DNA from 3 places in the Aeromicrobium panaciterrae genome. Region 2 is predicted to be linked to each of the others. Evidence: predicted binding sites of a transcription regulator. Region 2 holds the regulator's gene; each other region holds the start of a gene.
The links. The regulator HrcA, encoded in region 2, represses chaperone genes, less so after heat shock. The targets are predictions, from matches to a motif close to TTGGCACTCGNNNNNNNCGAGTGCCAA.

Region 1: groES (co-chaperone GroES) is a predicted target of HrcA. The motif match lies at 5,964-5,990, and genes of this name have one in related genera.
Region 3: groL (chaperonin GroEL) is a predicted target of HrcA. The motif match lies at 7,225-7,251, and genes of this name have one in related genera.

The regions. Positions count from the first base shown of each region.
Region 1 is NZ_JAVDWH010000001.1:2,545,885-2,556,357, reverse strand. Features, by position in the region: gene J2X11_RS13030 (glycoside hydrolase family 3 protein) at 1-1,567, shown strand, start outside; gene J2X11_RS13025 (AMIN-like domain-containing (lipo)protein) at 1,621-2,193, shown strand; gene J2X11_RS13020 (hypothetical protein) at 2,196-2,885, opposite strand; gene J2X11_RS13015 (ABC transporter ATP-binding protein) at 2,922-4,721, opposite strand; gene J2X11_RS13010 (class I SAM-dependent methyltransferase) at 4,755-5,909, opposite strand; gene groES (co-chaperone GroES) at 6,103-6,396, shown strand; gene groL (chaperonin GroEL) at 6,471-8,075, shown strand; gene J2X11_RS12995 (ABC transporter substrate-binding protein) at 8,172-9,149, shown strand; gene guaB (IMP dehydrogenase) at 9,207-10,473, shown strand, end outside.
Region 2 is NZ_JAVDWH010000001.1:1,379,063-1,389,535, forward strand. Features, by position in the region: gene J2X11_RS07185 (hypothetical protein) at 215-553, shown strand; gene lepA (translation elongation factor 4) at 589-2,442, shown strand; gene J2X11_RS07195 (MOSC domain-containing protein) at 2,447-3,082, shown strand; gene J2X11_RS07200 (AMP-dependent synthetase/ligase) at 3,146-4,981, shown strand; gene hemW (radical SAM family heme chaperone HemW) at 4,982-6,139, shown strand; gene J2X11_RS07210 (DUF3097 domain-containing protein) at 6,136-6,969, opposite strand; gene J2X11_RS07215 (MBL fold metallo-hydrolase) at 6,962-7,378, opposite strand; gene hrcA (heat-inducible transcriptional repressor HrcA) at 7,438-8,454, shown strand; gene dnaJ (molecular chaperone DnaJ) at 8,476-9,621, shown strand; gene J2X11_RS07230 (HIT domain-containing protein) at 9,618-9,968, shown strand; gene J2X11_RS07235 (PhoH family protein) at 9,992-10,473, shown strand, end outside.
Region 3 is NZ_JAVDWH010000001.1:831,863-842,335, forward strand. Features, by position in the region: gene J2X11_RS04325 (LytR C-terminal domain-containing protein) at 1-179, shown strand, start outside; gene otsB (trehalose-phosphatase) at 187-975, shown strand; gene J2X11_RS04335 (hypothetical protein) at 965-1,411, shown strand; SAM riboswitch class I at 1,489-1,597, shown strand; gene thrC (threonine synthase) at 1,608-2,870, shown strand; gene J2X11_RS04345 (ubiquitin-like small modifier protein 1) at 2,889-3,167, shown strand; gene J2X11_RS04350 (cold-shock protein) at 3,238-3,438, shown strand; gene J2X11_RS04355 (hypothetical protein) at 3,548-5,365, shown strand; gene J2X11_RS04360 (hypothetical protein) at 5,362-5,547, shown strand; gene J2X11_RS04365 (hypothetical protein) at 5,544-5,939, shown strand; gene J2X11_RS04370 (hypothetical protein) at 5,936-7,198, shown strand; gene groL (chaperonin GroEL) at 7,373-9,001, shown strand; gene J2X11_RS04380 (acyltransferase) at 9,088-9,813, shown strand; gene kynA (tryptophan 2,3-dioxygenase) at 9,810-10,473, opposite strand, start outside.

The DNA of each region.
Region 1 (10,473 bases), 1.2 Mb from region 2:
CTGGTGGCTGAGTCGCGCCGATCCGATCGAGACCCCGGTGGCAACGACTTCGGACGCGGCCAGTACTACCTCGCCGTCCGCAACCAAGAAGGCGATGAAGTGGTCGCCGACATCAATCGAGAGCGCTGCCGCCAAGACTCTCGCCAACGACCTCAGCCTCGAGGACCTCGCGGGTCAGCTGATCATCGCCCGGCACCGCAACAATGCCGCCTCGCTCGCCCTCGTACGCGACAAGCACTTTGCGGGCGTGATGGTCACCAGTCCGCAGATCCTTGATGTCTCGACAAACGACCCGCTGAGCCAGATCAAGGCGTTCAACGCCGACATTCAGGAAGCAGGCGGTGAGCGCGACTACCCCGTGATGGTGCCGGTTGATCAGGAAGGCGGCCTGGTCACCAGGCTCAAGCGGCCAATGACACCGTTCCCGACGTTCATGTCGGCTGGTGCGGCGATAGCCGGAGATCCGAAGCAGGGCGCGCAAGCGGTCGCCGGGGCGACAAAAGCCTCTGGCGCTGAGTTGCGAGCCGCAGGATTCAACACGGTATTCGCGCCCATCGGAGACGTGACGATCGGTGCGGCCGACCCGATCATCGGCACCAGATCCGCCGGCACTGATCCCGCGATCGTTGCCAAGTCGGTAGTTGCAGCAGTCACTGGCTATTCGCAGGCAGGGCTCATTTCCGCGGTCAAGCACTTCCCAGGCCACAACGTCTCCGCTGACAGTCACAGCGCTCTACCGCTGTTGGCGAGCGACAAGAAGCGCCTTGCCGATCACGACCTCGTACCGTTCAAATCGGCCATTGCTGCGGGCGCGCCCAGCATCATGACGGGTCACCTCAACGTCTCGAGCATCGATCCGGGCGTTCCGGCGTCAATGTCGCGCAAGGTGATCACCGGCGTGCTGCGCAAGGAGCTCGGCTACGACGGCCTTGTCGTCAGCGACTCGCTCGGCATGGGGGCTGTGGTGAAGCGCTATCCGGGAGGCGAAGCGGCAGTACAGGCGATCAAGGCTGGCAGCGATCTGGCGCTCATGCCGGCAGACAACGATCGGGCGTACCTCGCGGTCCTGGCTGCCCTGAAGTCCGGCGAGATTCCCGAGAAGCAGGCCCGAGCGTCGGTGGCACGCGTGATCGCGCACCTGCTCCACGCCGACGCGGCACCACAGCTGAACGGCGATGCGGGGAGCCACGCGATCGAGTCACAGGCACTCAGCGCTGCCGCCATCACCATGGTCAGCGAGGTGTGCGGCGCGTCGGATCCAGTCACGGCCGTACGACCGAGTGGCTCATCCGCAGCGGTGGCCAACTTCAAGGCCGCCGCCAAGGAGGCGGGGCTGTCGACGAGCGGCGGCTCTTCGCTTGCCTTCACCAGTTCTCGGAGCGCGTACGCCGACATCGTCGTGTCGACCGATCGTCCGTACGCGCTGGCGAACAGCACGGCACCCACCAAGATCGCCCTGTACGGCACGGAGCTACCGGCGATGCGCGCGTTGGTGGCCGTGCTCACCGGCAAAGCAGAGGCCCGCGGCAAGCTTCCCGTCGACGGGATCGCCGTCAAGCAATGCTAGTCCGCCCTCCCATGACTCGATAGGCTTCGAACCCCGGCAGAACGGTGGTTGTCATGAAGAACTCCTTGCGGCTGGCGACAGCAGCGATTGCGATGGCGGCTCTTCTGAGCGCCTGTGGCGATGACGCTCCATCTGAGCCCACCGAAACGACATCGGCACCAACGCCGTCAGCGACTGAGACTCCGTCCGACTTTTCGACGGATGACGTCAGCGAGGAGTCGGAGGACTTCGGCCAGCTCGTGGCGGTCAGGGTTGGGGCTCACCCGGGGTTCGATCGAGTCGTACTCGAGTTCTCCGAAAGCGTGCCCGGCTACACGGTGAAGTACGTCGAGCTTCCCGTCCTGGCGGACGGATCGGGCGAACCGATCGACCTGCCGGACGCCGAGACCGCGGTCCAGATCGTGCTCACTCCGTCCTCGGGATTCGACATGGAGGCAGGTGAGGAGACCTACACGGGTCCCAATACCGTCACCAACGACAAGACCTCTGAAATCACGGGCGTCGTCAGTGCGGGCGACTTTGAGGCCGTGCTCAGTTGGGCGGTTGGACTGCGCAACGAAGTGCCGTTCAAGGTCACAACTCTCGACAACCCGGCACGCCTGGTCGTCGACTTCCAGACCGACTAGGTCTACTTCAGGAAGTTGTCGAGTGCCTCGGTGATCAGGGCCGCTGGGCTGACGCCGCGTTCTTTGGCTGCCGTCGCGATGCGGGACTCGATGGCGGCAGTCAGCAGTGCTGGCTCGCCCTCGGGCTTCTGGTCGCGGCCGAATGCCTTCATCGCAGCGATCACGACGGTGCCGAGCACGTCGAGAATGGCGACCACGCCGAACGTCCGCCAAAAGCCGTCGCCGAGATCGGCTCCGTCGACGATGGCGAGCGAGATCATGCCGGCGACGATGACAATCGTGGCGAGCGTCGAGACAAGCAGCCAATCGAACTTCTTGCGCTCCGCCATGGCAAGCAACAGGCACGCCTGCGCGATCGATGCAGCAATGGTGACGCCGACCCCGAACGTCTGCCACACGGCTTCGTCATCGAGGCCATCACCTTCGAGCCAGGTCAGCCAGAGAGCGAGACCGAAAGGCACGAGGGACACCAGCCCACCCAGGATGCCGACGATTGCCGTTGGTCGACCTGCCACGGAGAGGTAGCAGAGTACAGCGATCGACTCGACGCCGACGATCACTGTCGTGAGCAGGACCTTCGCCTCTGCCTCACCGAAGGTGCCACCAGCGAGCAGGGCAACGATGCCCAGCAATGCGGCGACTGAAAACGAGCCGATGATGAGCCAGATGACGAGCTTGCGCAGATCCTTCATGCGCTGCATCTTTGCGTGACGCGGGCGTCGAAGCAATCAGGCTGACGGCTCGTCGAGCGCCAGTTCGCCCGTCTGAACCCGCCACAGAGCGGCATAGGCGCCGTCAGCGGCGATCAGGTCGTCGTGGGTGCCGGACTCCGCGACGCGTCCGGCGTCGAGGACCCAGATTCGGTGGGCATGGCGGACCGTGGACAGCCGGTGGGCAACAACCAGCGCCGTGCAGCCCGCGGTCGCCACGCGCAGCGAACGTTGGATGGCTGCCTCGGTCTCGTTGTCGACGGCGCTGGTTGCCTCGTCGAGAACCAGCACGCTCGGCTCGCGAAGCAACGCTCGAGCCAGCGCGAGTCTCTGGCGCTGTCCGCCTGACAGGGTCACACCGCGTTCGCCGACCCAGCTGTCGAAGCCATCGGCCGTGGCGTCGATGAAGTCACGGGCCGCGGCTGCCTCGGCAGCTGCCTCGATCTCGGCTCGAGTCGCGTCCGGGCGCCCGTACGCGATGTTGTCGGCGATGGTGCCAGCGAACATGTAGACGTCCTGGGCGACGTATGCCATCGACCCACGCAGGGAGTCCCAGTCGAGATCGCGGATGTCGGTTCCATCGAGTTCGATCGTGCCTGCCCGCGGATCGTCGAATCGGAGCACCAATCTCAGAAGCGTAGATTTGCCGGCTCCCGTCGTGCCTACGATCGCGTGCGTCTCTCCGGCTGGAACCACCAGATCGAGGTCGTGGATGACGTCAGGACCGTCGGCATATCCAGCGCGAACGCCGCGGAGCTCGATGCGTCCCTGAACCGGCTTGGCCAGGACGGTCGTGCCGGCAGGGACAGTGATCGGCACAGCAAGCAGGGTCAGGATCCGCTGCGTCGACGCGCGACCGCGCTGATAGAGGTCCAACACGGTGGCGACGTCGGTGAGCGGCCACAGCAGGCGCTGGGTCATGAAGACGAGCACGGAGTAGAGGCCGACCTCGAGGTCGCCGCGGAGCACAGCCCAGCCGCCCAGGAGCAGCGTGCACGTGAAGCCCGCGAGGATCGCCATCCGGACCAAGGGCACAAAGGCGGCCGACGAACGAATCGCGTCGGTGTTCGCGGTCCGGTACGCGGTCGACACGGCGGCGATCCGGTCACGCTCGCGGTCCTCAGCGGTGAACGCCTTGATCGTGGCAATGCCGGCGAGGTTCGCACTGAGGGCGCTCGAGAGATCGGAAACAGCCTCGCGTACGCGGTCGTAGAGCGGCTCGAGACGGCGCTGGAAGACCAGGGATCCGACGACGATCACCGGGATCGGTGTGAAGGCGAACAGCAACAGAGTCCAGGACGACAGGGCGAAGACCGCGCCGACGAGAACCACGTTCAGGAACGTCTGGATGATCGCTGGGGCGCCGATGTCGAGGAAGCGTTCGAGCTGGTTGACGTCATCGTTGAGCGTCGCCAACGTTGATCCGCTCGGTCGCGACTCGTGCCACGACATGTCGAGATGCTGGGCATGGTCGTACGCCTCCACGCGCAGGTCGTGCTCGACACCCTGTGCCAGGCCGCGCCAGAGGACGTCGGCGACGTATTGGCTCGCCGACTCGATGATCCAGACCACGACGTTGATCGCGGCAAGCCAGCCGAGCTGGGAGTAGCGGGACTCGACGCCCAGGATCTCGCCGACGAACGACGCGTCCCCACGTACGACGACGTCGACTGCGGCACCTATCAGGAGCTCAGGCACGACATCGGCGACCTTGTTGATCGTCGACATGGTCACCGCGAGGATGAAGCGCCGGCGATAGACGCGGTGCCGCTTCCACAAGGAACGCAGGGGCTGTTCGGCTGCAGGGATGACGTTCACTCAGGACACCCTAAGTGCACCTACGGACGTCAGTTATGCCCGTTCGACGAGGAAGGCCCGCCCGTCGCCGCGTACGCGGGTCATGATCACGGTCGCCGGATTGGGCCCCTTGAGCTTGAGTCGCTTGATCAGCTCCTCGGGGACGATGTCGACGCCCCGCTTCTTGACCGTCAGCGTCCCGATGCGGCGCACCTGCAGGGCGGCCTTGAGCGGCTTCTCACGGAAGGGAAGCTCGTCGATGACCCGGAAACCGCGTGCCAGTGGAGTCGTCACGGCACGGTCGGAGCTGACGTACGCAATGCGCGTATCCATCAGCCAGCCGCCGATATCTCCGGCCAGCTCGCCGACCAGCCCCGACCGTATGACGGCGTCGTCGGGTTCGTAGATGTAGGCACCGGGCTGGGCGAGAGCCGCCAGCTCGCCGATCGAGACCAGTCCCTGTCCCGACGGGAGGACGGTGGCACGGCGCGTGGCCGTGGCGAAGGGTGCGCCCCACAGGCAAGCCTCGACCAGATCGCCGCCATCGCTGACCCACTCAGCCTCGACGCCTTGCGGCACCGCGTCATGTGCGAGTCCTGGCATCACCTTCGCCACCGCGCGACCTTCCAGCAGCCGGCACACCCATTCCCACGGCGGTTGCAGGTCGGAGGTGGAGAACGTACGACCGCGCCCATCGCGTCGAGCCGGATCGATGAACGCCACCTCGTCCTTGCCGATCTCAACCTTGCGTACGTCCGCGGTGATGACCTCACCGTCGAGACCCAGCGCGTGCAGGTTGGCCTCTGCGACTGCGGCTCGTACGGGATCCAGCTCGACGCCGCGTACACGGAGCCCAGCACGGGCAAAAGCGATCAAGTCGCCGCCGATGCCGCACCCCAGGTCGACCACAGACTCGGCGCCTGTCGAGGCCAGGCGAGAAGCTCGATGGGCAGCGACCCGTTGGCGGGTCGACTGCTCCAGAGCGTCGTGGGTGAAGTACATCCGGCTGGCGTCTTCGCCGAACTTGGCGATCGCTTTGCCGCGCAGGTGATTCTGCGTCACAGCGGCCGCGACGAGGGCCGATGCGTACGTCTTGCGGAGCCGGGTGCCGAGGGCCAGGTCGGTCTCCTTGCCGGCACTCTGGGCGACCTCGTCGAGCAGCAGCTGACCCGCGGGGGAGAGCAGCTTCTCGAACGTCACCAGATCCATGCATGGATTCTGCCGTGTGCCCCCAGCGGAGAGTTCAGCGGAGCGCGAACACCCTTAGCACTCTCGCACTGCGAGTGCTAGGTTTCGTATTGGCGCTCTCGCTATGAGAGTGCCAGCAAAGGTGTGCATGACCCCCGCGACGGCGTGCTCACCAGCGTCCAGAGTTCCACCGCCTGAAAGGGGAGGTCGACACGTGTCGGTCACCATCAAGCCGCTCGAAGATCGTCTGGTCATCCAGGCTGTCGAAGCCGAGCAGACCACCAAGTCGGGTCTGGTCATTCCAGAAACCGCCAAAGAGAAGCCGCAGGAAGGTCTTGTCGTTGCAGTAGGCCCCGGTCGGGTCGACGACAACGGCAACCGCGTTCCGATCGATGTCGCCGTTGGCGACAAGGTCATCTTCAGCAAGTACGGCGGAACCGAGGTCAAGTACGACGGCGAGGAGTACCTCATCCTCTCCGCTCGCGACGTCCTCGCTGTCGTTTCGTGATGTGACGCCCCGGCCCCCTCGTGGGAGCCGGGGCATCCCACGAAAACCCACAACTTTCGAAAGAAGTCACCTGCATGCCCAAGATCCTCGAATTTGACGAGAACGCCCGCCGCGCGCTCGAGCGCGGCGTCGACAAGCTCGCCGACACCGTCAAGGTCACGCTCGGCCCCAAGGGCCGCTACGTCGTGCTCGACAAGAAGTGGGGCGCCCCCACGATCACCAACGACGGCGTGACCGTCGCCCGTGAGATCGAGCTGGACGACCCGTTCGAGAACCTCGGCGCCCAGCTCGCCAAGGAAGTTGCCACCAAGACCAACGACATCGCCGGTGATGGAACGACCACCGCGACCGTGCTCGCGCAGGCCATGGTCCACGAGGGACTCCGTGCGGTTGCCGCCGGATCCAACCCGATGGGACTCAAGAAGGGCATCGAGGCGGCTGTCGCGGCTGTCGTCGAGCAGCTTCACAAGCAGGCCCGCCCGGTCGACGACGTCAAGGACATGACCGACGTCGCCACCGTCTCCTCGCGTGACGCACACATCGGCGAGCTCATCGCCGAGGCGTTCGACAAGGTCGGCAAGGACGGCGTCATCACCGTCGAAGAGTCCAACACGATGGGCACCGAGCTCGAGTTCACCGAGGGCATGCAGTTCGACAAGGGTTACCTGTCGCCGTACATGGTCACGGACACCGAGCGCATGGAAGCCGTGCTCGACGATCCGTTCATCCTCGTCAACCAGGGCAAGATCTCCTCGGTCAGCGACATCCTCCCGCTGCTGGAGAAGGTCGTTGCTGCTGGCAAGACGCTGTTCATCATCGCCGAGGACATCGACGGTGAAGCGCTCTCGACGATCGTGGTCAACAAGATCCGCGGAACGTTCACCTCGGTTGCCGTTAAGGCTCCCGCGTTCGGTGACCGTCGCAAGGCCATGCTGCAGGACATCGCCACGCTGACCGGTGCAACCGTCGTCACGCCTGACGTTGGCCTCAAGCTCGACCAGGTTGGTCTCGAAGTTCTCGGCACCTCACGTCGCGTCGTTGTCACCAAGGACGCCACCACGATCATCGACGGCGGCGGCGACAAGGCCGAGGTCGAAGGTCGGGTCAGCCAGATCAAGGCTGAGATCGAACTGTCGGACTCCGACTGGGACAAGGAGAAGCTCCAGGAGCGTCTCGCCAAGCTCGCCGGCGGCGTCTGCGTCGTCAAAGTTGGCGCAGCCACCGAAGTTGAGCTCAAGGAGAAGAAGCACCGCATCGAGGACGCCGTCTCGGCCACTCGTGCAGCGATCGAGGAAGGCATCGTCGCTGGTGGCGGTTCCGCTCTCGTACACGCAGTCTCCGTCCTCTCCGACAACCTCGGACTGACTGGCGACGAGGCCATCGGCGTCCGTATCGTGCGCCTCGGTGCCGACGCTCCGCTCGAGTGGATCGCTCGCAACGGCGGCGTCTCCGGCGAAGTTGTGGTCAACAAGGTTCGCGAGAGCGGCCAGGGCTACAACGCGGCAACCGGCGAATACGGCGACCTCGTAGCGCAGGGTGTCCTCGACCCGGTCAAGGTGACGCGTTCCGCGCTCGCCAACGCCGCGTCGATCACGGCCATGCTGCTGACGACCGAGACGCTGATCGTCGAGAAGCCCGCTGAAGAGGCTGCTGACGCTCACGCAGGTCACAACCACTAAGACTGGTTTACAAGTACGCCCGTCCCGAAAGGGGCGGGCGTACTTGCGTTCTGGGGCCCTTCCCGCCGACAGCAAAGATTAGGTTAGGCTGCCCTTATGAAACGACTCCCAGCGGCCATCGCCGCACTAGCCCTCCTGACCCTTGCCGCCTGCGGCTCCTCCGACGACAGCGAGTCCGGACCATGGACGTTCACCGACGACCTCGGCACCAAGATCTCGCTCGACTCTGCGCCCGAGCGACTCCTCGTACAGTCCTCGATGGCGGCAGCCCTGACCGACCTTGGACTTGGCGACGAGATTGTCGGAACGTTCGGTCCGCTCAAGAACGCAGCCGGCGAGCCCGACTCGCAGGTCGCCGGCCTCGACATCGATGACGTCACGGATGTCACCGCTGCGGGTGAGTACGGCTCGATCGACCTGGAGAAGGCGGCAACTCTCAAGCCCGATCTGGTCGTCACCAGCGCCTACCTCGACGACGACCTCTGGTACATCAACGACGCGACCGCCAAAGACCTGAAGAAGCTCGCGCCCATCGCGGTTGTCAGCTTCGATGGCAAGACGCTGCCAGAGCTGCTCGACGGTACGGAGCGGGCTGCCACGGCGCTTGGCGCCGACCTCGATGACGACGATGTCACCGAAGCGCACGACGAGTTCGATGCAGCGGCCAAGCGCGTTGAGGCTGCCGGTGCCGCACTCGGTGACCGCAAGATCCTCGCGGGATCCCCGTCCAAGGAACTCTTCTACGTGTCGAACCCGGCAGTCAGCCCGGACCTGAGCTACTGGCGCGAAGAACTGAACCTGCCACTCGTCGTACCGTCCAACCCTGACCCGGGCGGATACTTCGAGAGCCTGAGCTGGGAGAAGGCCGACAAGTACGACGGCGACGTCTTCCTGTACGACGACCGCACCGGCGAGGCTGGGCTGAAGTTGCTCGACGATCAGCCGGTGTTCCAGACGCTCGCAGCGGCCAAGAACAAGGCGTACATCCCGTGGACGTCGGTCGCACCGCCGAGCTACCAGGCGTACGCCGACCTGATGAACCGACTGGCCGACGACCTCGCCAAGGTCAGCTGACACATCTCACAAGATGTGGGGACCAACCGTCTGCTCCATGACCCGTACAATCAGGTCATGGAGCAGACGGGCATCCCTGACAAGTTCGCCGCCCTTGGGCTGACGTACGACGACGTGCTGCTGCTGCCCGGTCTGTCGGATCTGAACCCCTCCGAGATCGACACCACGGCACGCCTGACCCGAGGCATCAGCCTCAAGGTCCCGCTGATCAGCGCCGCGATGGACACGGTTACCGAGTCCCGCATGGCTATCGCGATGGCCCGCGAGGGTGGCATCGGCGTGCTGCACCGCAACCTCTCGCTCGACGATCAGGCCTATCAGGTCGATCTGGTCAAGCGGACCCAGACAGGCATCATCTCCAACCCCGTGACGATCGGGCCGGACGCGACGCTCGAGGATCTCGACCGCATCTGTGGCGAATACCGAGTCTCTGGACTCCCGGTCGTCGACACCGACAACCGTCTCCTCGGCATCATCACCAACCGCGACCTGCGTTTCACGCCCGTAGCCGAATGGTCGTCGACCAAGGTCGACGAAGTCATGACGCCGATGCCTCTGATCACCGGCCACGAAGGCATCTCTCGCGAGGACGCCACGCTCCTGCTGCGCAAGCACAAGCGTGAGCGCCTGCCGCTGGTCGACGACTCGGGCCGCCTTGTCGGACTCATCACGGTCAAGGACTTCGTGAAGTCCGAGCAGTTCCCGCACGCGTCCAAGGACGCTGATGGCCGCCTCATGGTCGGTGCAGCGATCGGCTACTTCGGCGATGCCTGGCAGCGTGCGACGACCCTCATCGAAGCTGGCGTCGACGTTCTGGTTGCGGACACTGCCCACGGCCACGTACGCATGCTGCTCGAGATCGTCGAGCGGCTCAAGACCGATCCCGCGACCAAGCACGTACAGGTCATCGGGGGCAACGTCGCCACCCGCGAGGGCGCACAGGCGTTCGTCGATGCTGGCGCAGATGCGGTCAAGGTCGGCTTCGGTCCTGGCTCGATCTGCACGACTCGCGTCGTGACTGGATGTGGCGTACCCCAGATCACTGCCGTCTACGAAGCTTCGCTGGCCTGCAAGCCCGCCGGCGTTCCGGTGATCGCCGACGGCGGTCTGCAGCAGTCAGGTGACATCGCCAAGGCGCTCGTCGCTGGCGCCGACACCGTGATGATCGGATCGATGCTCGCAGGCGTCGAGGAGTCTCCCGGCGAGGTCGTCTTCGTCAACGGCAAGCAGTTCAAGGCCTACCGCGGCATGGGTTCGCTAGGCGCAATGAGCAGCCGCGGCAAGAAGTCCTACTCCAAGGACCGCTACTTCCAGGCTGAAGTCA
Region 2 (10,473 bases):
TCTTGAAGGATGGTGATGCGAAAGTTGATGTGACGCGCCGAAGCACGCGACCACCAACTCTATCAGCGCAGGCGCACGCCGCCAAAATTGGCGAGGCTGAGCGAGCTCTGCGAGCGAACGCCGAGGCAGGTTGAGCGAATCGCGCCGAAGGCGCCAGGAAGGTCGAAACCTGGTGAGGTGACTCCCAACCGTGACGTGGCTCTATTCTGCTGTCATGCAGACGCTCTATGACGTTCTCGTCTGGGTCCATGTGGCGAGCTGGGCAGTGGTGTTGCTCGGATACCTCAAGGACATCCGCGGTCCGAAGGTCAACCTCTGGATGGCCCACGGCCTCTCGGCGGCACTTGTTCTGGGTCTGACGCTCGTCGCTATTGCCTCGATGAGTGACGACGTGGCCGACCCCAACAACGCGAAGGTTGGCGTCAAACTCGTCATCGCCTTCGTCGCCGTGGGGCTGGCTCACTCGACCCGCAAGAGGCCCGCGCCCAACCCGATCGCGCACGTGGTCGCGGCGCTCGTGGTCGTCAACGTGGCACTCGCATACCTCTGGTGATCTGAGGCCGTCCCAGATGGGACAATGGAGTCACCATGAGTTCCAGCCCCGTACCCCAGCCCGGGGCCACCGACCCGCAGATCCTGCGCAACTTCTGCATCATCGCGCACATCGATCACGGCAAGTCGACGTTGGCCGACCGCATGCTGCAGCACACCGGTGTCGTCGACGGCCGCGACATGAAGGCTCAGTACCTCGACCGGATGGACATCGAGCGCGAGCGCGGCATCACGATCAAGAGCCAGGCCGTACGCATGCCGTTCACCAAGTCGAGTGGTGACGACGCGGGCAAGGTCTACATCCTCAACATGATCGACACTCCCGGCCACGTCGACTTCACGTACGAAGTCAGCCGCAGCCTGGAAGCGTGCGAAGGCGCAATCCTGCTCGTCGACGCTGCACAGGGCATCGAGGCGCAGACGCTCGCCAACCTCTATCTCGCGATCGACGCGGACCTCGACATCATCCCGGTGCTCAACAAGATCGACCTGCCGGGTGCGCAGCCCGAGAAGTACGCCGCGGAGATCGCCGGCATCATCGGCGGCAACCCCGACGACGTACTCCGTGTTTCGGCCAAGACGGGTCAGGGTGTTGAGGAGCTCCTCAACCTGATCGTCGACGAGATTCCGCCGCCAAAGGGCGACCCGGATGCTCCGCCGCGCGCGCTGATCTTCGACTCGGTCTACGACACCTACCGCGGCGTCGTCACGTATGTCCGTGTGTTCGACGGCAAGCTCTCGCACCGCGACAAGATCAAGATGATGTCGACGGGCGCCGTGCACGAAATGCTCGAAGTCGGTGTCATCTCACCCGAGCCAGTGAAGGCCAGCGATCTCGGCGTGGGCGAGGTTGGCTACTTGATCACCGGTGTGAAGGAAGTGCGTCAGTCGCGAGTCGGCGACACCGTGACCTCCAACATTCGCGGTGCAACGGAACCGCTCGGTGGCTACAAGAGCCCCGTACCGATGGTGTTTGCCGGTCTCTACCCGCTCGACGGCGACGACTACCCGACACTGCGAGACGCGCTCGAGAAGCTCCAGCTCAACGACGCGGCCCTGGTTTACGAGCCCGAGTCGTCCGGTGCACTTGGATTTGGCTTCCGCATCGGCTTCCTCGGCCTGCTGCACCTCGAGATCGTGCGCGAGCGCCTGGAGCGTGAGTTCAACCTCGAGCTCATCTCGACCGCGCCAAACGTCGTCTACCGAGTCGAGATGGAGGACGGCAAGGAAATCGTCGTCACCAACCCGTCGGAGTACCCCGAGGGCAAGATCGACAAGGTCTTCGAGCCGGTCGTACGCGCCACCGTGCTCAGCCCCACCGACTACATCGGCACGATCATGGAGCTCTGCCAGGCACGTCGTGGCCAGCTCATCGGCATGGACTATCTCTCCGAGGATCGTGTCGAGATCAAGTACACGCTGCCGATGGGCGAGATCATGTTCGACTTCTTCGACGCGCTCAAGAGCCGTACGAAGGGCTATGCCTCGCTCGACTACGAACCCACGGGTGAGCAGGCTTCGGATCTCGTGAAGGTCGACGTCCTTCTCCAGGGCGAGGTTGTCGACGCGTTCAGCGCGATCGTCCACCGCGACAACTCGTACGCCTATGGCGTCTCGCTCGCCTCGAAGCTCAAGGAACTCATCCCGCGCCAGCAGTTCGAGGTGCCCATCCAGGCCGCCATCGGTGCGCGCGTCATCGCCCGCGAGAACATCCGCGCGATCCGCAAGGACGTCCTCGCCAAGTGCTACGGCGGCGACATCAGCCGCAAGCGCAAGCTCCTCGAGAAGCAAAAAGAGGGCAAGAAGCGCATGAAGATGGTGGGTCGCGTCGAGGTGCCGCAAGAGGCCTTCATCGCAGCTCTCTCGACCGGCGACGCCGACAAGAAGTAGCCACGTGGCGTTCGTCGAGTCGGTCAATGTCGGTACGGCGGTCGACGTGCCGTGGGGGCAGCTCAAGCGCACCGCGATCGACAAACGGCCTGTCATCGGCCCCGTACGTGTTCACACGCTGGGCGTCGGCGATGACGAGATCGCGGATCTGGTGAACCACGGTCGCGAGATGCAGGCTGTGTACGCCTACTCCCGCGAGGATCTCGACACGTGGGCCGACATCCTCGGCCGAACGCTGAGCGCTGGCCAGTTCGGTGAGAACCTCACGACCCAGGGCATCGACCTGAACGCAGTGCACGCGGGGGACCGGTGGCGCATTGGCGGCGCACTCCTCGAAGTGTCGGGCGTACGTATCCCCTGCTCGGTGTTCCAGGGCTTCCTCGACGAGCCGCACTGGGTGAAGCGATTCACCCAAGGAGGGTTGCCCGGCCCATACCTTCGAGTGATCGAAGAGGGCGACATTTCGGCCGGCGACGAGATCGAAATCGTGGAGGAACGCAGCCACGAGATCACGATCGACTTCCTGTTCCGCGCGCTCACAACCGAGCGTGATTTGATCCCGGCTTTGGGGGCCGAGCCGAGGCTCGAACCCTTCGTCCGCAGACGCCTCGGTGAGCGTGCGGACACGCCTCACAAGTGACCCAGCGGTAGGTTAGGGTGATCCGCACCACATCCCCCCAGTACGCGCGTATGAAGGAATGTCATGAGTACTTCAGTTGCCACCCCCGAACAGCTTGAGATCGTCAAGAACCGCGCAAAGAGCGTCAGCGCGATGTTCTACAACCGCGTCAAGGAATCGGGCGGCCACGAGGCATACCGCTACCCGGACGAGAACGAAAAGTGGCACTCGCTGACCTGGGCTGAGACCGGCGTGCGAGTGACGCATCTTGCTGCTGGCCTGGTGTCACTTGGTATCGAAGCCGAGCAGCGTGTCGCGATTGCGTCCGGCACCCGCCTCGAATGGATCCTCGCTGACCTCGCGGTCAACGCCGCAGGCGCCGCAACCACCACGGTCTACCCGAGCACCATGTCGGACGACGTCGCATACATCCTGGCCGACTCGGACAGCCGCATCGTGTTCGCCGAGGACGACGATCAGGTCGCCAAGCTCCGCGAGAAGCACTCCGAACTGCCGTCGATCACCAAGGTCGTCGTATTCGAAGGCACCACTGACGGTGACTGGGTCATCGGTCTCGATGACCTCGAGAAGCTCGGCGAGGCCTACCTGAACGAGCACCCGAAGGTCATCGAAGAGCGCGTCGCCGCGACGACAGGCGACTCACTCGCCACCCTGATTTACACCTCCGGCACCACGGGCCGCCCCAAGGGCGTACGCCTCAGCCATGACGGCTGGACGTACGAAGGCTCCGTCATGGTTGCCGGCGACTTCCTGAGCATCGACGATCTGCAGTTCCTGTGGCTGCCGATGGCTCACTCGTTCGGCAAGGTGCTGCTGACGACCCAGCTGGCCGTGGGCTTCGCCACCGCGATCGATGGCCGCGTGCCCAAGATCGTCGACAACCTGGCGATCATCAAGCCGACGTTCATGGGTGCGGCTCCTCGCATCTTCGAAAAGGCCTACGGCCGAATCGTCGGTATGACCGAAGCCGAGGGTGGCGCCAAGCTCAAGATCTTCCGTTGGGCCGAGAAGGTCGGGCTCGAGCACTCGCGCGCTGTGCGCTCGGGCAAGTCGATCTCGCCGATCCTCAAGCTTCAGCACGGTATTGCCGACAAGCTGGTGTTCTCCAAGGTGCGCGAGCGCTTTGGTGGTCGGGTCCGCTTCTTCATCTCCGGCGCTGCAGCGCTGTCGCCCGATATCGCCGAGTGGTTCCACGCGGCGGGCGTGCTGATTCTCGAGGGCTACGGCCTCACCGAGACGTCGGCTGGCGCCTTCGTCAACCAGCCCGACAACTTCAAGCTCGGCTCGGTCGGTACGCCGTTCCCCGGCAGCGAAGCCAAGATCGCGGCTGATGGTGAAGTCCTGATCAAGGGCCCGCACATCATGCGCGGCTACCACAACCTCGAGGGCGAGAGCGCCTCGTCGCTGGAGGATGGCTGGCTGCACACCGGTGACGAGGGTCGCATCGATGAGGACGGCTTCCTCTACATCACCGGCCGCAAGAAGGAACTCTTCAAGACGTCGGGCGGCAAGTACGTCGCGCCGCCGCACATCGAGGGCATGTTCAAGGGCATCAGCTCGTTGACCAGCCAGATCCTCGTACACGGCAACGAGCGCAACTTCTGCTCAGCGCTGATCACCCTCGATCCCGACGGTGTCGCCGAGTGGGCTGCCAACAACGGCATGGCGGGCAAGTCATACGCGGAGGTCGTCAGCTCCAAGGAAATCCACGATCTCATCGAAGGCCAGATCGAGGAGCTCAACTCCAAGGTCAACCGCTGGGAGACGATCAAGAAGTTCGCGATCCTCGACCACGATCTCTCGATCGAGAACGGCGAGATCACACCGAGCATGAAGGTCAAGCGCAATGTCGTCGAAGCCAACAACAAGGCAATCCTCGACGGCTTCTACGCTAAGTAGATGACCACGACAGGGCCGCTCACCTCCCGAGGTGAGCGGCCCTTCGGCGTCTATGTCCATGTGCCGTTCTGCTCGGTGCGCTGCGGCTACTGCGACTTCAACACCTATACGGCAGACGAGCTCGGTGAAGGCGCGACGCGAGCGTCGTACGCGGACACCGCAATCAGCGAGATCGAGCTCGCGGCACGCACGTACAGCCAAGAGATCGAGACGGTCTTCTTCGGCGGCGGCACTCCTACCCAACTGCCGTCGGCTGATCTCGTACGTCTCCTTGACGCCCTGCGTGACAACTTCGGGTTGGCCGCTGATGTCGAGGTCACCACAGAGGCCAACCCCGACAGCGTGACGCCGGAGTCGCTCGCGATCCTGCGCGAAGGCGGCTTCAACCGGATCTCATTCGGCGTGCAGTCCGCGGTGCCTCACGTGCTGGCGACCTTGGATCGCACCCACAACCCCGACAACGTGCCACAGGCCGTGAAGTGGGCGCGGGAGGCCGGCTTCGACCAGCTCAGCGTCGACCTGATCTACGGCACGCCGGGGGAGTCGATGGCCGATTGGCGCACCAGCGTCGAGCAGGCGATCGCGCTGGAGCCGAACCACGTCAGTGCGTACGCGCTGATTGTCGAGCAGGGCACCGCCTTCGCCCGCAAGGTCAATCGCCACGAGGTCGTCATGCCCGACGACGATGAGACCGCCGACAAGTACCTCCTGGCCGACGAACTGTTCTCGGCCGCGGGGCTCGGTTGGTATGAGCTCTCCAACTGGGCACGCGACGAAGCAGCGCAGTGTCGCCACAACGTTCTGTACTGGCACAGCGACAACTGGCTCGGCATCGGACCCGGCGCGCACTCACACGTCAACGGAGAGCGCTGGTGGAACGTCAAGCACCCCGCTGCGTACGCGCAGCGGCTCGCGGCTGGTGAAGCGCCTCGCCACGACGGCGAGACGATCGATGCGGACACGGCGAGGGTTGAGCGGATCATGCTCGAGACCCGCCTCCGCTCAGGCCTTGGGCTGGACGCACTCAGCACAGGCGCGACGGCGGCCGTACCGGGCCTGGTGTCCCGTGGGCTCGCCGATGTCGCAGACGAGCGTCTGGTGCTGACGCTCCCGGGACGGCTGCTCGCCGACGCGGTCGTGCGCGAACTCGTCGACTAGGGAACGGTGACGAAGTCGATGAGTTCTTCTACCCGACCAAGGAACGACGGCTCGAGGTCGGCGTACGAGTCCACCCGACTCAGCAAGTGCTTCCACGCACGAGCGATGTCCGCCTGATCCGTGTGCGGCCAGCCAAGTGCTTCGCAGATGCCGTGCTTCCAGTCAGTGCCGCGCGGGATGACGGGCCAGGCCTCCAGACCGAGTCGATCAGGTTTGATCGACTGCCAGACGTCGACATACGGGTGGCCGACAACCAGCACGTGCTCGCGGCCGGACACCTGCTCGGCGAGGCGGGTCTCCTTGGAGCCCGGTACGAGGTGATCGACCAGTACGCCGAGGCGTCGCCCGGCTCCGGGATCGAATTCGTCGACGACGCCGACGAGATCATCGATGCCGCCGAGGTACTCAACTGCCACGCCTTCGACGCGCAGATCAGCTCCCCAGACCTTCTCGACCAGCTCGGCATCATGTCGACCCTCGACGTAGATGCGGCTCGGCAGAGCGACGCGCGCCCGGGTGTCTTCGACCGTGCGGGAGCCTGAGGCCGTACGCGCGCTCGTCTTGGGTGCTCTCGCGGCTTGCGGGCGCAGAACGACAGGTGCCCCATCGAGCAGGAAGCCCGGGCCGAACGGGAACGAGCGCCGAGTGTTGCGGCGATCTTCGAGCACCATCATGCCGAGATCCTTCTCGACCACCATGATCTCGCCGACGAATCCGGTCGTCGCATCTTCGACGACCATGCCGCGTTCGGCCACCACTTCCACTGAGCGCCCACGCGGTGGCTTGCGCCAGTCGCCTGAGAGCACGTCAGTGCCATATCTGTCAGCCATGCAGAACCCCGAGAAGTTGTTGATGAAATGCCTCGAGCTCATCCCGGGTGACCGGACCTGAGCTCGAGAGGATCTTGGTGGAGAGAGTAGTGAGTCCGAGGGTCAGGTCGACTGCCTCAGCCCACGTCGGCGTGGCGCCAGCAGGGCTGGCGGCATACAGATCGCCGATCACGACGACATTGCGGTCCGGTAGGACGAGGACAAGCTCACCACCGGATGGGCCGTGTCCGAGATGGACCACCTCGACGTATTGCTCACCGAGGTCGCCTGCCCACGCTGACACGAGGGTGCCGCCGAGGGACTCGTGGACGATCTCGGTGCCGTCGTCGATCGTGATGCGCCGCGGCGAATAGGTCAGCGTGCGCTCAGTGCCGCCGACCTCGTACGGAGATTCGGCATTGTCACTCACATCGCTAGACTGGCACTTGCCCTGGGGGAGTGCCAACGCGACGCGCGGAACGGAGAAGTATGTCTGACGATCGACGTCTTGACGTTCTCCGCGCAATCGTCGAGGACTATGTCTCCACGCAGGAACCGGTGGGATCACGCGCTCTCGTAGAGCGTCACCACTTGGGTGTCTCGCCTGCAACGATCCGCAATGACATGGTCGCGCTCGAGGACGAGGGCTACATCACCCAGCCCCACACCAGCGCCGGTCGCATCCCGACCGACAAGGGCTACCGGATGTTCGTCGACCGATTGGCCACGGTCAAGGCGCTTTCGCAGGCGGAACGCCGGGCGATTGAGACGTTCCTGACCGGTGCGGTCGATGTCGACGATGTGGTGCAGCGCAGCGTACGAGTGCTGGCGCAGCTCACCAACCAGGTCGCCATCGTTCAATACCCCTCCCTGACCCGTTCGACCGTGCGTCACATCGAAGTCGTGGCGCTCGAGGGCTCGCGCGTCCTGCTGGTCGTCATCACCAGCAGCGGACGCGTCGAGCAGCGGATCATCGAGCTCGTTGAGACACCGACTGAGCAGCTGTTGTCGGATCTGCGTTCGCGAATTTCACACGCTTCACTCGGTCAGCGACTCCCCGAAGCATCGCTGCGACTGGCGGACATGATCGAGACCTTCGACCCCAATGATCGCCCGATCGTTTCGTCGATCGTCACGACGTTGTCCCAGACCTTCACCAACGAGCGCTCGGACGAGCGCATCGCCGTCGGAGGAACCGCCAACCTCGCTCGTTTCGGCAGTGACTTCGATTCGGCGATCAAGCCGGTGCTCGAGGCCATCGAGGAGCAGGTCGTACTCCTCAAGCTGCTCGGCGAAGCCACCTCGGGCTTGACCGTACGCATCGGTGCTGAGACCGGCAACGACAACCTGCTCGGTACGGCTGTCATCTCAACCTCGTACGGCGCCGATGAGCAAGCACTAGCAACGCTCGGCACCGTCGGACCAACCCGTATGGACTACCCCGCAACCATGGCCGCTGTGAGCGCCGTTGCCCGCTATGTCGGGCGATCGCTGGCGGACACCTAAACCTCAACAAGAACTGGACCAATGGCACAGGATTACTACGCAACACTCGGCGTCGGACGCGACGCGAGCGCGGAAGAGCTCAAGAAGGCCTACCGCAAGCTCGCGCGTCAGCTGCACCCTGACGTCAACGATGCGCCTGACGCCTCCGAGCGTTTCAAGGACATCACCATCGCGTACGAGGTGCTCTCGGATCCTCAAAAGCGCGCGACATTTGATCGCGGTGGCGACCCGCTGCGCGGTTCCGGTGGATCGGGCTTCGGGCAGGGCTTCTCGTTCGACGACATCATGGATGCGTTCTTCGGCCAGAACACCGGTCGCGGACCCCGTCCCCGCACCCAGCGCGGCCAGGATGCGCTGCTTCGCCTGACGATCGATCTGGCCGAAGCCGCCTTCGGCGTCAGCCAGGAGATCAAGGTCGACACGGCTGTCACCTGCACGACCTGCAGCGGCAGTGGCGCAGCGGCAGGTTCGGAGCCCGTCACCTGCCGTACGTGCCACGGCCACGGCGACGTCCAGCACGTTCAGCGCTCGCTGCTCGGTGACATCCGTACGTCGCGCCCGTGCCCCGCGTGCCACGGCTACGGCACCGTGATCCCCGAGCCGTGCGCCGAGTGCGCTGGCGAAGGCCGCGTACGTTCGCGTCGCTCGATCTCGGTCACGATCCCGGCCGGCGTCGATCACGGAACTCGTATCCAGCTCTCCGGTGAGGGCGAGGTCGGACCCGGCGGCGGACCTGCCGGCGATCTCTACCTGGAGATCAACGTGCGACGTCACCCAATGTTCAGCCGCAAGGGTGATCAGCTCTTCTGCCAGGTCACTCTGCCGATGACTGCCGCCGCACTTGGCGCGCACATCGACCTGCCGACGCTCGAAGCCGACGTACCCGACACGGATGAAGACACCAAGACCGTGCCCCTCGACGTCGTTGCCGGCACCCAGTCCGGCGACACCATCACGATCAAGGGTTGGGGCGTACCTCGTCTGCGCGGATCAGGACGCGGCGACCTCAACGTGCAGGTCATCGTCGAAACCCCCGCACGTATGGACGAGGAACAGCGTGCGCTGCTCGCTCAGCTCGCCAAGCTCCGTGACGAGGAGCGACCCGAAGCGCTGATGGGCGTCAACCACAAGGGCGTCTTCGGCAAGATCAAGGATGCGTTCAAATGAGCCAGCCCGATCCAGACTGCCTGTTCTGCAAGATCGTCGCGGGTGACATTCCGGCCGAGGTCGTCAGCGAGACCGAGCACACTTTCGCGTTCAAGGACATCAACCCCGAGGCGCCGACTCACGTCCTCGTCATCCCGCGCCGGCACGAGCCCGATATCGGCAGCCTCGCGGCCGCTGACCCCGACGCGGCGATTGCCCTGCTCAACGAAGCCAAGTCGATTGCCGATCAAGCAGGCAACGGGTCATACCGCTTGGTGTTCAACACCGGTGCCGACGCCAATCAGACGGTGTTCCACTGCCATGGCCATGTGCTGGCGGGCCGCTCAATGAGTTGGCCTCCGGGCTGAGCCTGCCCGTACGATGGATACAGATGACTGAAGACACTGCACCGGCACATACGTTCACGATTCCGTCGAGCGTTCCGGCGGTTTCCCTGCTCGGGCCTGCCGACGAATTTCTCCGCCTCATTGAAGATTCCTTCGAGGCGCGCATTCACGTGCGCGGAAACACCATTACGGTCACCGGATCGCCTGCTGAAGCGGCCATGGTTGAGCGCCTGCTCGATGAGCTCGTGACGATCGTGCGTACTGGACAGCACCTGACTCCCGAGACGGTCGAGCGCAGCATCACGATGCTGCAGACCGAGACCGAGGAGAAGCCCGCCGAGGTCCTCAGCCTCAACATTCTGTCCAACCGTGGCCGGACGATCCGCCCCAAGACGGTCAACCAGAAGAAGTACGTCGACGCGATCGACAAGCACACGATCGTCTTCGGCATCGGCCCTGCCGGTACGGGCAAGACCTACCTCGCGATGGCCAAGGCCGTCCAGGCGCTGCAGGCCAAGGAAGTCAC
Region 3 (10,473 bases), 550 kb from region 2:
CCGTCGGTGGAATTGGCAACTGGCAAGGATCAATTGGCCAGAACACCGTCTATTACCCCGAAGGTCTTCAGGACCAGGCCGAGCAGCTGGCGAAGGACGTTGGCATCGATCGAGTCATGCCTCGCGTCGATCCCATGCGTACCGACCGCCTGACGATCATCTTGTCCGGCCCGCAATGATGGTGGTGTGACCACCTTTCGCGAGGCCGTGGTCAACGATCCCGCAGGGACGCTTCTTGCTCTCGACTTTGACGGGACGTTGGCGCACATCGTCGATGACCCGACGCAGGCGTACGCGCACGAGCGCTCTGTTGCCGCTCTTGGACGACTCGGCCCCGTGCTGGGTCAGGTCGCGATCATCACCGGGCGGCCGGTCGAGCAGGCTCTCGAGCTGGGCGGCTTCGTCGGATTCGCCGGGCTGGACCGGCTGATCATCCTGGGTCAGTACGGCGCCGAGCGTTGGAATGCGGGAGACGGTGCGCCAGCTCCGATCGAGCGACCCGTGGCGATTGCGCGGCTTCTTGAGCGCCTGCCGGGTTGGTTGGCAGAGCGCGGTGGCGACAACGTACGACTGGAGGACAAAGGTCTAGCGGTGGCGATTCATACCCGTGGACTTGATCCCGACTTGCTCGCCAAGCTCGCGGGGCCGCTGTCCGAACTGGCTGCCGAGCTGGATCTCGCCGTCGAACCCGGACGCCAGGTCATCGAGCTGCGTGTCGCAGGAGTCGACAAGGGGAGCGCGCTCAAGGCCTTGGTCGACGAGATGAACGCGCAGCACGTGATCTTCGCCGGTGATGACCTCGGCGACGTTCCGGCATTTGATGCGGTGGATGAGCTCCGTCGGTCCGGTCTGGACGGGCTGTTGATCTGTTCGGCGTCGTCGGAGCAGGATGCCCTTGTGTCGCGCGCGGACGTCGTGCTGAACGGACCCGACGAGATCGCCGCCTGGCTGGAGGAGTTGGCAGATGAGTTCTGAGTTGTTGCCCCACACGTTCTGGACTCGGGTGCGCACGGTTCTCAACTGGATCAACCTGAGCACTCTGCTCGGTTTCGTCGTCGCCAAGATCGGCGGTGCCACGATCACCAAGCGGGGTCGCGGTACGTACCTGGCGACGGGCTACCGCTTCAACTTCCCGGTCGCCAGCGCGTTCACGGTCGGCAGCGTCATCGCGAGCAAGAACGATCTGGAGTACTTCACAGACCGGCCGGTCCTGCTCAAGCACGAGGATCGACACTGCACGCAGTACGCGTTCGTGTTCGGCGTCGTCATGCTGCCGTTCTACTTCTTGTTCGTCGGCATCTCGTACGCGATTGCCGGCGATCACTCGTCGTACAACCCTTTTGAGCGTCTCGCGAATCTGGCGGACGGCAACTACCCGCCGCCGACGACTCGCTTCTCCCGCCCCAAGTAATAGCCGCTCACTGAGACGGCACGTCTCATGATCCGGACCAAGTGGACACATCGTGAGACGCCCACGTACGCTGAAGCCACTCATCAAGAGGGGTACAGGGACACGGCCCGACGACACCCCAGCAACCAGTTCAAGATGAACCAGGTGCTCAATCCGTCCCGGACTCGGATCCGGGAAAGATGACTGGAGGACGAGAATGAGCATCACCGCAGAAGCGAAGACCATCCGCGACGGAGCCTTCGGCAATGCCGTCGAGTTGGTGTGCCGAGAGTGTGGCACCACCCGCGAGCTCGGACCGCACTACGCGTGTCACGAGTGTTTTGGCCCGCTGGAGATCAAGTACGACTTCCCGGCCATCACACGCGAGCAGATCGAAGCCGGCCCCGCCAACATCTGGCGCTACAAAGCTCTCCTCCCCGTCCCCGACGACATCGAGTTGAGCCCCAACCTGGAGCCCGGCTACACGCGGCTCCTCAAGGCCAACAACCTCGCCGCTGAGCTCGGCCTCAAGAACCTTTGGGTCAAGGACGACAGCACCAACCCGACCAACTCTTTCAAGGACCGTGTCGTTGCGTGCGCGTTGAGCGCCGCCCGCGAGTTCCACAGCAAGGTGTTCGCGTGCCCGTCGACCGGCAACCTCGCCAACGCCGTCGCCGCGGCCGGAGCCCGCGCTGGCATCCGGACGGTCGTGTTCATTCCCAGCAACCTCGAGACGCCCAAGGTCATCAACTCGGCCGTCTACACCGAGAACCTCGTCGCGGTTGACGGCAACTACGACGACGTCAACAAGCTCGCCAGCGAGATCGCCGGCGAAGAGGACGGTTGGGCGTTCGTCAACGTCAACGTCCGCCCGTTCTACGCCGAAGGCTCCAAGACCCTCGGCTACGAGATCGCCGAGCAGCTCGGCTGGCGCCTGCCGGACCAGATCGTCATCCCCGTCGCCTCAGGCTCGCAGCTGACCAAGGTGCACAAGGCGTTCCAAGAGCTGATCAAGCTCGGACTCGTCGAGGACAAGCCCTACAAGGTGTTTGGCGCCCAGGCGACCGGATGCTCGCCGGTGTCCGAGGCGTTCCGCGAGGGCTGGGACGTCGTGCGTCCGCAGAAGCCCGACACGATCGCCAAGTCACTCGCGATTGGCAACCCCGCTGACGGCATCTACGTACTCGACATCTGCCGCGAAACTGGTGGAGCTGTCGCTGACATCACGGATGACGAAGTACGCGACGCGATCGTCCTGCTGGCACGCACTGAGGGCATCTTCACCGAGACGGCCGGAGGCACCACGATCGGCGTGCTCAAGAAGCTCGTTGAGACAGGGGTGCTCGACACCGAGCTTGAGACCGTCGTCATCAACACCGGTCACGGACTCAAGACGCTCGACGCCGTCGCCGACCTTGTCCGACCTGCAGCCACCATCGCGCCTACGTACGACGCCTTCGTCGCCGCGGGCATCGCTTAAGACCATCAAGGAGCACCAGTGAGCATCAACGTACGAATCCCGACGATCCTCCGCAGCTACACCGGCGACCAGTCACAGGTCACCGCTGAGGGCGCAACGCTGACCGAGGTCATCGACTCGCTGGAGACCAGCTTCCCCGGGATCAAGGCGCGTGTGGTCGACGAGGACGGCAAGCTTCGCCGCTTCGTCAACATCTACGTAGCCGAGGAAGACGTGCGCTTCGCTGACGGACTCGCCACGAAGACGCCCGACGGCGCGCAAGTTTCCATAATCCCCGCCGTGGCCGGAGGCGCCTGAGCCGTATAGGCTCTGCGCATGACGAGGCCTCGGCAGATGGGCCTCCGAAGCATCAGGTGGGAGTGGCGGCATGGTGCAGGGCACCGTCAAATGGTTCAACGCTGACAAGGGTTACGGCTTCATCGAGGTCGAGGGCCAGGACGACGTGTTCGTCCACTGGTCCAAGATCGCATCCGACGGCTACAAGACTCTCGAAGACGGCCAGAAGGTCGAGTTCGAGATTGTCGATGGGCCCAAGGGTCGAGAGGCCCACGAAGTTCTCGGACAGTAACGTCCGCGCAAAAGCTCGGCCTGCGGGCCGGGCTTTTTCGCGCTCAGACACGCTGACGTGACGTATGTGACACTTGCAATGTCACATAACCTATGCGCATACTCTCGGTATGTTTCCTCATGCTTCCGAGCCCATCACCGCTCCTGTAGGCGGCGCCGAGCTGGGTCAGGTCATCGGCCTGTCCATCGCTGCCGGCCTCGTCACGCTGGTCCTGCTGGCCATCGCCTGGGCGCACCGCACCCACCGCATTGACTGGTTCCAGAAGATCGGTGACCGCCTCGGGGTTCGCAACGGCGAGCCCGGCTGGTCGACCATCCCGACGGTGTTCGTCGGCAGCTCGCTGATCGTCGCCCTGCTCGGCTTCATGTGGGATGTCAGCCTCCACGCAGGACGCGGCCGCGACGCTGGACCCCTCGCCAACCCGGCGCACTACCTGATCCTGTACGGACTTTTCGCACTCTTCATCGCTGGCATGTCCGCCGTCGTGTTCCCGCGTGACGGTGAGAAGCCCGGCGTCGCCGCAGTCAAGATCACCCGCACCTGGTACGCCCCGGTCAGCGGCATCTTCATCGCCGCGTGCGGTCTGTACGCGCTCATCGGCTTCCCGCTCGATGACGTGTGGCACCGCCTCTTCGGCCAGGACGTGACCCTCTGGGGTCCGACGCACCTGATGCTGATCGGTGGCGCAGGTCTGTCGACCGCCGGCATCATCCTGCTGCACCGTGAGGCAGAAGTTGCCATGGCGCAGAAGGGCAATGCTCTTCCCACATGGCTGTCCACGATCCTGGTCTCTGTCGCGTTCGGCTCGCTGCTGATCGGTCTGTCGGTGTTCCAGGGCGAGTTCGACTTCGGCATCGCCCAGTTCCGCATGGTGTTCGCACCGCTGATGATCGTTGCCGCTGCCGGCATCCCGCTGGTCGCCGCTCGCCTGTACGTCGGCCCCGGCGCTGCAATCGCGGCAGCTGTGTTCTTCCTGCTGATGCGCGGCATCGTGTCGTTCGTCGTGACTGACGTGATGGGCGAGGCGCACCACGTGTTCCCGCTCTACCTCGGCAGCGCGGTCCTGATCGAGCTACTCGCCTTCACCAAGCTCAAGGAAAAGCCCTTGTGGTTCGGTGCTGTCGGCGGACTGTTGATCGGCACCGTCGGTCTCGTGATCGAGAAGCTCTGGAACGATCGCGTCTTCGCCTTCCCGTGGACCCAGGACATGTGGGCCGAGGGACTGGCCATGGCGATACCGGTTGCCATTGCTTCGGGACTCTGTGGCGCGCTGTTCGCGCTCGGTCTCCAGGGCAAGCTGCCCACCAAGAAGGTCGCTCGAACGATCATCGTCGGCTCCGTGCTGGTCACGGGTCTCGCTGTAGCGAACGGCCTGAATGCCACCGTGCCCAAGAACGCATCTGCTGACTTCACCCTCACCGAGGTGGGGACGCCTGAAAACCGTGAGGTGACTGCCCAGGTCACGATCGACCCGTCCACGCTGGTTGACAAGGATCCGACGTGGGTCCAGATCACGGCATGGCAGGGCGGCGGCATCGTCACAGATCAGCTCCGTCGCACGGGTGACAACACCTGGGAATCGACCAAGCCTGTGCCAGTGGGTGGCAACTGGAAGACGCTGTTGCGCTTGCAGGACGGCAGGACGCTCGCAGCCGTACCGATCTTCCTGCCTGCCGATGCGCCGTTGAAGGCGAAGGAACTTCCGGCTGAAGCCTCGTTCACCCGCGACTTCGTACCCGAGATCGACATCCTCCAGCGCGAGCGGAAGGGCGACACCTCGCCACTCGTGTGGGGTATCGCCAATGGAGTCGTGCTGTTCTGCAGCCTCGCCATCATCCTCGGCATCAGCATCGCGGTCTCGCGCGTCGCTCGAAAGATCGAGGAGCACGAGGCAGTGAACGACCGTGCGCCTACGCTGACGTCATGACTCCTGCCGGCGAGGTTCTGCTGGCCCACCACGTCGCGCTGCTGGCGATCCCCGCGATCATCCCAGCCGTCGTGGTGGTGGGAGTCGTGCTCTACATAGCCCGCAAGGACCGAGTGGACGAGCGTGAGGAGCGAGAGCTCATCGAGCGTGCCTTCGAGCCTGAACCTGAAGGAAATGAATGAAGCCAGCTGCTGCTGCCTTGTTACTGGCCCTGACCCTTGCCGGTTGCGGAAGTACGAGTGAGCCCTCGAGTGAAGCCACTGCGACAACGGAGCCCACGCCAAGCGCGACCACTGAGGCGCCGAAGGGTGTCACGGTTGAGATCGAGATCGCCAATGGTGAGGTTTTACCTCTCGACGAAAAGGTTGACGTGAAGGTTGGCGAGCCGATCACCCTGCACGTCGTCAGCGATGCCGTGGAAGAGATTCACGTTCATTCCGATCCTGAGCACGAGTACGAGGTTGCGGCTGGTGACGACAAGACGTTCACCTTCACGATCGAGACGCCGGGCCAGGTCGCTGTCGAGGCGCACCATCTCGACGTGACCGTCGTGGAGCTCGTCGCACGCCCGTGACTCTCGGTTCCGAGCTGGCGCAGCACGGCATTGGTGGCGGTGCCACCGATCTTCCGATCCCGCTGATGTTCGCAATGGTCGGCGCCTCGTGGGCGCTCGTACTGTCGTTCGCGTTGCTGGTCGTCGAGTGGAAGCAGCCGCGGTTCACCAAGCCTGACGTCGATCCGGAGGCTGCGGAGCCTCCCGTGCGCCGTCCATGGCTAGCCGTCGTTGGACTCGTGCTGACCGCGTGGTTCCTGCTCGCCTTGTTCGGCGGGCCGTCGAACGAGACCAACGCTTCTCTGGGCTGGCTGTACATCCTGACCTGGGTGGGCCTGGTGCCGTTGGCGCTGCTGTTTGGCCATGTCTGGCGAGACCTCTCGCCGTGGCGCACGATCCAGTCGTGGCTTGGCGATGGGCGTCGTACCTACCCGGCGAAGCTCGGCTATTGGCCGGCAGCCGCTGGACTGATGGCTTTCGCGTGGCTCGAGCTCGCTTCGCCAGATCCGGCCGATGTCACCTCGGTACGGCTGTGGGTCGCGATCTACATCGGGGCGATGTTGATCGGCGGATGGCTGTTCGGCCCAACGTGGTTCGATCGCGCCGATCCGTTCGATGTCTACAGCGCGGTCGTTTCCAAGCTGTCGCCGTTCGTACGTCATGGTCGCTTCGCACTGCACAATCCACTGCGCACGCTCCCGACGGTTCCCGTCGCACCTGGGCTGGTCGCAGTTCTCGGAACGCTGCTGGGATCGACCGCGTACGACAGCTTCTCTTCGTCGACGTTCTGGCAGAAGAAGGCGCCAAGTGTTCTGGAGCAATCCGCAACGCTCATCGGCTTCTGTGCCTTGGTCGGCATCCTCTTCACTCTTGCGACTCGCGCGAGCGGCGGTCTGACCCCCGAGCGTCGACGCGCACTGCCAGGGCTGCTCGCCCACACGCTGGTGCCGATCGTCGTCGGTTACATCGTCGCCCACTACGCGACGTACCTTCTCGAGAAGGGACAGTCCGCGTTCATCGCGATGCTGGATCCCCTTGGCCGCGGTTGGCAGCCTCTCGGCGACCCCGCGACGGCGTACTTCCTGTCAGAGCACGTCGACACGTTGGCGTTCCTCAAGGTGGCGGCGGTGGTGACGGGCCATGTGATCGCAGTGATCGCGGCGCACGATCGCGCGCTCGCGCTGCTTCCCAAAGCGCATCGCCTGTCCGGACAGCTCGCGTTGCTCGTGCTCATGGTCGCGTACACGTTCACCGGTCTGTTCCTGCTGTTCTCTGCTTGAAGCCACACCTGATTGCGCGACGTTGATTAGCACTCGTATGATGAGAGTGCTAGATCAACGGGTCAGACCGATGAGGCTGTGCACCAAGGCGAGAAGGGTTCGCCAAACGTCGCTGCCGTCCGTCGCGGGCATCGCCTGACCCCCACGTGGACAACCATTCGGAGAAACGTACACATGGCAAAAACCATTGCTTTCAACGAGGAAGCCCGTCGCGGCCTCGAGCGCGGTATGAACCAGCTCGCTGACGCCGTCAAGGTCACCCTCGGCCCCAAGGGACGCAACGTCGTCCTGGAGAAGAAGTGGGGAGCCCCCACGATCACCAACGACGGTGTCAGCATCGCCAAGGAGATCGAGCTGGAGGACCCGTTCGAGAAGATCGGCGCCGAGCTCGTCAAGGAAGTCGCCAAGAAGACTGACGACGTCGCAGGCGACGGCACCACCACGGCCACCGTTCTCGCCCAGGCACTCGTTCGCGAAGGTCTGCGCAACGTCGCAGCCGGCGCCAACCCGATGGGCCTCAAGAAGGGCATCGAGGCCGCTGTTGAAGCCATCAGCGCCCAGCTGCTCGGCATGGCCAAGGACGTCGAGACCAAGGAGCAGATCGCTGCTACTGCCTCGATCTCCGCTGCTGACACCACGGTCGGCGAGATCATCGCCGAAGCCATGGACAAGGTCGGCAAGGAAGGCGTCATCACAGTCGAAGAGTCCAACACGTTTGGCATCGACCTGGAGCTGACCGAGGGCATGCGCTTCGACAAGGGTCACCTGTCGGGCTACTTCGTGACGGACCCCGAGCGTATGGAGACTGTGCTCGAGGACCCCTACGTCCTCATCTACAACGGCAAGATCAGCACGGTCAAGGACATGGTCCCGATCCTCGAGAAGGTCATGGCGTCGGGCAAGCCCCTCGTCATCATCGCCGAGGACGTCGAGGGCGAGGCTCTCGCGACCCTGATCGTCAACAAGATGCGTGGCACGTTCAAGTCGGTTGCCATCAAGGCTCCCGGCTTCGGTGACCGCCGCAAGGCCATGCTGGCCGACATCGCCATCCTCACGGGTGGAGAGGTCATCAGCGAGGAAGTTGGACTCAAGCTTGAGACCGCCGACCTGACGCTGCTCGGCACGGCTCGCAAGGTCGTCACGACCAAGGACGAGACGACGATCGTCGAAGGCGCCGGTTCCGAGGAGCAGATCCAGGGCCGCGTTGCTCAGATCAAGTCCGAGATCGAGAACAGCGACTCCGACTACGACAAGGAGAAGCTCCAGGAGCGTCTCGCCAAGCTGGCCGGCGGCGTTGCTGTCATCAAGGTCGGCGCGGCAACTGAGGTCGAGCTCAAGGAGCGCAAGCACCGCATTGAGGACGCTGTCCGCAACGCGAAGGCTGCTGTCGAAGAGGGCATCGTCGCCGGTGGTGGCGTTGCACTCGTGCAGGCAACTGCCGCAGTGTTCGAGAAGCTCAGCCTCGAAGGTGACGAAGCGACTGGCGCCAACATTGTGCGTGTCGCTGCTTCGGCTCCGCTCAAGCAGATCGCGATCAACGCCGGTCTCGAAGGTGGAGTTGTCGCAGAGAAGGTTGCCGGACTCAAGCAGGGCCACGGACTCAACGCGGCCACGGGCGAGTACGTCGACATGATCAAGGCCGGCATCATCGATCCCGCCAAGGTCACGCGCTCGGCGCTGCAGAACGCAGCCTCGATCGCCGCACTGTTCCTCACGACGGAGGCAGTTGTCGCCGACAAGCCGGAGCCCGCTGCGGCCGGTGGCGCCCCCGACATGGGCGACATGGGCGGTATGGGGTTCTAAGAACTCAGCAACACAACGAGGGCCCCGGACCGAAAGGTTCGGGGCTTTCGTCGTTCGCGGACCCCGCCGTCTGCGATGATGCGGCGGTGGAATTGACCCGCGGCGAGGAGATGACCGCCGAACACCGCAAACGCCTGCACGTCGCGGGTGTCGACGCGGACGCGCTCAGTGCTGCGACGTGGCGACGGGTTATGGACCCTTTCCCCGACTGGTGGCACGAGGACGGCAACGCGCTCTACTTCGCGGAGGGAGCCAACCTCGCCGACGAGATCATCGAGACACTCACGATGATCCCTGTGCGCAACGTCTTGATCGCCATTGGCTCAGAAATGCACCTGTTCAGATCCCTCTTGATCGGAGGAGACGATGCCATCGTCTTCATCGATCAGAACGTGAAGCTGACGGCGGGAGAGATGTATTGCGGCGCCGAATCAACCGTGGTGCTTCACGGACCCGTCACGGCGACTCGTTGTGCCGTCATTGACGCGCGCAACGGTGGCAGCATCGTCGCCGGCCCAGACCAGTTGTGGGCGGCCAATGTCTATGTCGCCACTGACGACATGCATCGCCTCGAGGACCGCACAACGGGAGAGCGCATCAATCCATTTGGGGCGCACATTCGCATCGGGAGTCACGTATGGCTGGGTCGGGACGCGGTGGTCACCGGTCACTCCGACATTGGCGATGGCGTCGTGGTTGGTCAACTCAGCATGGTCCGCGGGCAGAAAATCGCCGACTATGCAGCGGTGGCCGGTATTCCTGCCCGGGTCGTGCGAGAAAACGTGGGCTGGACCGAGGCAGACACGCCCTAAGGGGCGCCGATGTGCGTTCGAACGTCGAGGAGCTCGGGGAAGAACGTGAGCTCGAGTGCCTTCTGGAGGAAGTTCACTCCGGATGAGCCGCCCGTTCCGCGCTTGAAGCCGATGATCCGCTCGACGGTCTTGAGGTGGCGGAATCGCCACAGTTGGAAGCTGCCCTCGACGTCGACGAGCTCCTCGCTCATCTCGTAGGCATCCCAGTAGGTGTCGGGGGAGTCATAGATCTTTCGAAGGACTTCGATCACGCCAGGGTCGGCGGTGTACGGCTGCGTCACGTCCCGCTCGAGCACGTGCTTCGGTACGGCATGGCCGCGTCGCGCGAGGAATCGCAGGAACTCGTCGTACAGGCTGGGTGCGTCGAGGTCCGCCTGCAGCGCTGAGCGCAGCGACTCATCGTGTTCGAAGACTTTGATCATCTGCGGGTTCTTGTTGCCGAGCAGGAACTCGACCGTGCGGTACTGCGGTGACTGGAAGCCAGACGCCTTGCCGAGCTTGTCGCGGAACTGCGCGTACTCAATCGGCGTCAGCGTCTCGAGCACTGCCCACTGCTCGAACATCTGTCGCTGGATCGCCTTCACTCGAGCGAGACGCTTGAGGGCCGGCGGCAGGTCGTCAGCCGCAATCAGTGCAATGGCGGATCGCAGCTCATGGATC